2 regions of the Achromobacter spanius genome follow, and region 1 is predicted to be linked to the other one. Evidence: predicted binding sites of a transcription regulator. Region 1 holds the regulator's gene; the other holds the start of a gene.
The links. Region 1 encodes HrcA, which represses chaperone genes, less so after heat shock. Its sites were predicted from a motif close to TTAGCACTCNNNNNNNNNGAGTGCTAA; they were not measured.
Positions count from the first base shown of each region.

Region 2: the regulator HrcA is predicted to act here: its motif matches at 1,081-1,107, upstream of rpoH (RNA polymerase sigma factor RpoH).

Region 1 covers NZ_CP034689.1:1,324,489-1,326,888, forward strand. The annotation lists gene ELS24_RS05970 (NAD kinase) at 1-444, opposite strand, end outside; gene hrcA (heat-inducible transcriptional repressor HrcA) at 586-1,590, shown strand; gene hemH (ferrochelatase) at 1,636-2,400, shown strand, end outside.
Region 2 covers NZ_CP034689.1:223,470-225,869, forward strand. The annotation lists gene fghA (S-formylglutathione hydrolase) at 1-211, shown strand, start outside; gene ELS24_RS01055 (hypothetical protein) at 310-999, shown strand; gene rpoH (RNA polymerase sigma factor RpoH) at 1,154-2,038, shown strand; gene cpdA (3',5'-cyclic-AMP phosphodiesterase) at 2,341-2,400, opposite strand, start outside.

The sequences.
Region 1 (2,400 bases):
CACGACGTCGTTGAGCGCCGACGCGGAATACATTTTCTGGTCGCCGCGCCACACGCTGCCTTCGAGCAGCATGCGTTCTTCGATCTGGAAGCTGCCTTCCAGCACCCGGGCCAGAGCGCCGTGCGCGTCCTGCAAGGGAATATCCGTGATGAAGCCGAGCCGCCCATGGTTGATGCCCACCAGCGGCACACCGTAAGGCGCCAGATGCCGGCCCGCGCCCAGCACGGTGCCGTCGCCACCCATCACGACGGCCAGCGACGCATTCTGGCCAATCTCTTCAAGGGTAGCCACCGGGTATTCGGTCAGGCCCGTGTTGCGGGCAGTGTCCGCGTCGATGAGCACCTGCCTGCCCGCTTGCGTCAGCGCGTGCGCAAGGGCTCTTAGCGGGGTGTCCAGGCCGGTGTCCTGGTATCTGCCGATCAGGGCGACGGTAGGAAAATGCATGGATGCGGGCGTATCAAAAGGGCGGGACCCGAAGGTCAAAACCTGCCCGGAATGGGCCGATTAGCCGATTATATGGGGCCGCATATCGGCTTGCGGGACAAAAATCGCCTTAATTGGAAAAGATTCCCTAAAATAGCTGCTATGGATGACCGCGCACGCGCACTACTGAAAGCGTTGATAGAACGCTATATCGCCGATGGGCAGCCTGTCGGCTCGCGGACGCTATCGAAAGTCTTCGATTTGTCCCCAGCCACCATCCGCAACGTCATGGCGGATCTGGAAGAGTTGGGGCTGATCCATAGCCCGCACACCTCCGCCGGCCGCGTTCCCACGCCGCGGGGCTATCGCATGTTCGTCGATTCCCTGCTGGCGGTTCAGCAATATCAACTGCAGCCCCACAACATCGGCGAGATGCTCTCAGCCGCGGAACCCACCCGTGCCGTCAATGCCGCTGCCGCCTTGTTGTCGAACCTGACGCAGTTCGCTGGCGTGGTGCTGACGCCCAAGCGCGCCCAGGTGTTTCGCCAGATTGAATTCATCCGTCTGTCCGACAAGCGCGTGCTGCTGATCATCGTCACGCCAGACGGCGACGTCCAGAACCGCATTCTGTTCGTACAGCGCGACTACGCCGAAGCCGAATTGCTGGAAGCCGGCAATTTCTTCAACATGCATTTCGCGGGCAAGTCCTTCAACGCGGTGCGCCAGACGCTTTCCACGGAGTTGGCCCAATTGCGTGAAGACATCTCGCGCCTGATGCAAGCGGCGGTCGAGGCCAGCGCCGAAGCCGCCGAGGACGGCGACGCCATGGTGATTTCCGGCGAGCGCAAGCTGCTGGACGTGACCGACATTGCGTCCGACATGGATCGCCTGCGCAAGATGTTCTCGCTGTTCGAAAAAAAGACCGATCTGCTGCAACTGCTGGACGTATCGAGTCGTGCGCAGGGCGTGCAGATCTATATTGGTGGCGATTCCCAACTGGTGCCGATGGAAGAGGTTTCTGTCATCACGGCGCCTTACGGCGTGGACGGCAAGGTGGTGGGCACGCTGGGAGTCATCGGCCCGACCCGCATGGCGTACGAGCGCGTGATTCCCATTGTGGACATTACGGCTCGCTTGCTGTCCAACGCCCTTAGCCACAATCAGTAGTTCCATTCAAAGCTGCATCCTCCTTTCGGAGGAAGGGGAGTTTTTGTGTTTCTTCGCCTGTTCAAGTATTTGTGGCCTGAACGCTACCTGCCGGAAACTGAGCAGGACGACCCCTTCAATGAAGACCCGCCTGCGCGCGCACCGAGCAAGGTCGGCGTGCTGCTGGTCAATCTTGGCACGCCGGATACGCCGGATATCCCGGGCATCCGCAAATACCTGGGTGAATTCCTGTCTGACCCGCGCGTCATTGAAATCCCCCGTTATCTCTGGAAGCCCATCCTGCACGGGCTGGTGCTGACCTTGCGGCCCAAGAAGCTCGCGCCGCGCTATGCCGGCGTCTGGCTGAAAGACGGTTCGCCGCTTATGGTCTACAGCCGGCGGCAGACGGACGGTGTGCGTGCCGCGCTGGAAGTGGCGGGCATCGACGCCGTGGTCGAACTGGGCATGCGTTACGGCAACCCGTCCATTCCGGACGCAATCTCTCGCCTGCGGGCAGCCGGTTGCGAGCGCATTCTGACCGTGCCGCTATACCCGCAATACGCCGCCAGCACCACGGCCACCGTGGTTGACGCCGTGACCCGGCATGCCGCGCGTCTGCGCGACCAGCCCGAACTACGCTTTACCAAGCGGTTTCACGAAGACCCGCTCTGGCTGGACCCGCTGGCTGCCCGCATCGAAGCCTTCTGGCGCGACCACGGCAAGCCGCAGAAGCTGGTGATGAGCTTCCACGGTTTGCCGCGTTATTCCATTGAACTGGGAGACCCGTATTACCGCGATTGCATGGAATCGGCGCGCCTGCTGTCGCAGCGC
Region 2 (2,400 bases), 1.1 Mb from region 1:
GGGCGGCATCCTGATCGACCAGGGAGAATCCGACCAATTCCTGGCCGAGCAGTTGTATCCCGAGGTGTTCGAATCCGCCTGCGCCGCCGCCGGCCAGCCACTCACCCTGCGCCGCCAGCCCGGCTATGACCATGGCTATTACTTCATCTCGACCTTCATCGAAGATCACATCCGGTTTCACGTCGAGCGGCTTGGAAAACCGGCAGGGTGAAAGCCCGCTTCTATACTGGGTAGCCTGCCGCGGCAGGCTCGCGGCGCTCTGGGCGCATCGGGCTATCAGCCGTGGTGCGCTATATAGGAACGCCTGACTTGATCAACGGTATTGCTCCCTTCGTCTGGATTCTTCTGGGCGCCCTCGTCGTCCTGCTGCCCGGCCTTGTCATGCTGCTGAGCCGCGGCGGCCCGCGTGACGAGCGCGGCCGCAAGATGTTCCAGTTTCGTCCGGTACGCCGCCTGTTCGGCCTGATGCTGGTCTTGCTGGGATGTGTTTCCGGGCTGCTGGCCTTGTCGCTGGTGCAGTTTTACAAGCTGACTACGGACGAATCCGTGGCCCGGGTCGAAATTCGCCAACAGGCCGAAGGGCAGTTTCAGCTGACCGCCACCGGGCCGGGCACGGAGCCCAAGCAATACGTGCTGTATGGCGACCAATGGCAAATCGACGCCCGCGTCGTGCGCTGGAAGCTGCCGGCGCTGATGGCGGGTGTGCCGCCGTTGTACCGCCTTGAGCGCTTGTCAGGGCGCCACAGCGACATCGCGCGTGAAGCGACCGGCACCAGGTCCGTCCACGCGCTGGACGATTGGCCCGCGCCGGATCTTGGGTCCCTGAAGAAGAGTTTTCCGAACTGGTTCCCCTTCGTCGATGTCCAATTTGGCAGCGCCGCCTACATGCCGATGTTCGACGGCGCGAAATACCAGGTGTATATGGACCCGCGCGGCGCCTTGTTCATCCGGCCGGATGGAGAGGCCACGGCAGAGGGTTTGAAGCGTCTGGGCTGGTAGCGCCTTTTGGCCTGATCGGTGCGTCAGAAAAAATGGGGACACGCCATAAACTTGAAACTTTGACGCGGCGCAATAGTCGTATTAGCACTCCCTTTACTAGAGTGCTAACATCGAATCCATGTCGCTATCCCCTCGCTTTCCGGAGACCCCCGCTATGAAGCAACCCAGTACCTCGTTGGCCGCGTCTGGCAACGCTCTGGCGTTGGCCATTGCCAATCCGGGCGCACTTGGCACGATCGACGCTTATATTTCTACCGTCAACCGCTTGCCCGTTCTGTCGGCCGAGCGTGAAACCGAGTTGGGCCGTCGCCTGCGCGACCAGGAAGACCTGGGTGCCGCGCGCGAACTGATTCTTTCGCACCTGCGCCTGGTGGTGTCGGTGGCGCGCCAGTACCTGGGCTATGGTTTGCCCCACGCCGACCTTATCCAGGAAGGCAACGTTGGCCTGATGAAAGCCGTGAAGCGTTTCGACCCGGAGCGCGGTGTGCGCCTGGTGTCGTTTGCCGTGCACTGGATCAAGGCCGAAATTCACGAATACATCATCCGCAACTGGCGTCTGGTCAAGGTGGCCACCACCAAGGCCCAGCGCAAGCTGTTCTTCAACCTGCGCAGCATGCGTCCCGACGGCCAGACGCTGGACCCCGACCAAGTCGACCACATCGCCAGCGAACTGAACGTGCGCCGCGAAGATGTCAGCGAAATGGAAGTGCGTTTGTCCGGCCGCGACATGTCGCTGGAAAACCAGGATGACGATGACGACAGCTATGCGCCCATCGCCTACCTGTCCGACGACGGCCGCCAGGAGCCCACGCGGGTGCTGGAACGCGCCGCGCGCGACCAACTGCAAAGCACTGGCCTGACCAGCGCGCTGGATGCCTTGGACGCCCGTTCGCGCCGCATCGTTGAAGCGCGCTGGCTGCAGGATGACGGCGGCGCCACGCTGCACGAACTGGCGCAAGAGTTCGGCGTGTCCGCCGAACGCATCCGCCAGATCGAAGCCGCGGCGCTAAAGAAGATGCGCGGCAATCTGGCTTCCTGATTCGGTTCCCGATCCGCTGGTTGATGCCTGACTCGGGCCGCGCAAGCGGCCCTTTTCTTTGCCCAGCGTTTCCGCGTGCCACCCTGCCAATAACGGCGCCAATAAATTGATACAAATTCGCCGGCAAATTTCGGGCTCTTGCAGAAACTTAATAAAGAGAGCGCCGCCTAAGTTCATGTAGACCGCGAACTTTAGCTAGTTTGCAGTCTTGCCATCCGTCTCGGCTTCTCCTCTTTCCCCTCCCCTATGAGACGGATGCTTGCGGGGCACCACATATATTCATATATCTGGTGCCCCGATTTTTATGCGGCTTGCGCGTCGTCCGGCGCCAGCGCCGTATGCCACAACGCGTCCTGCACGCG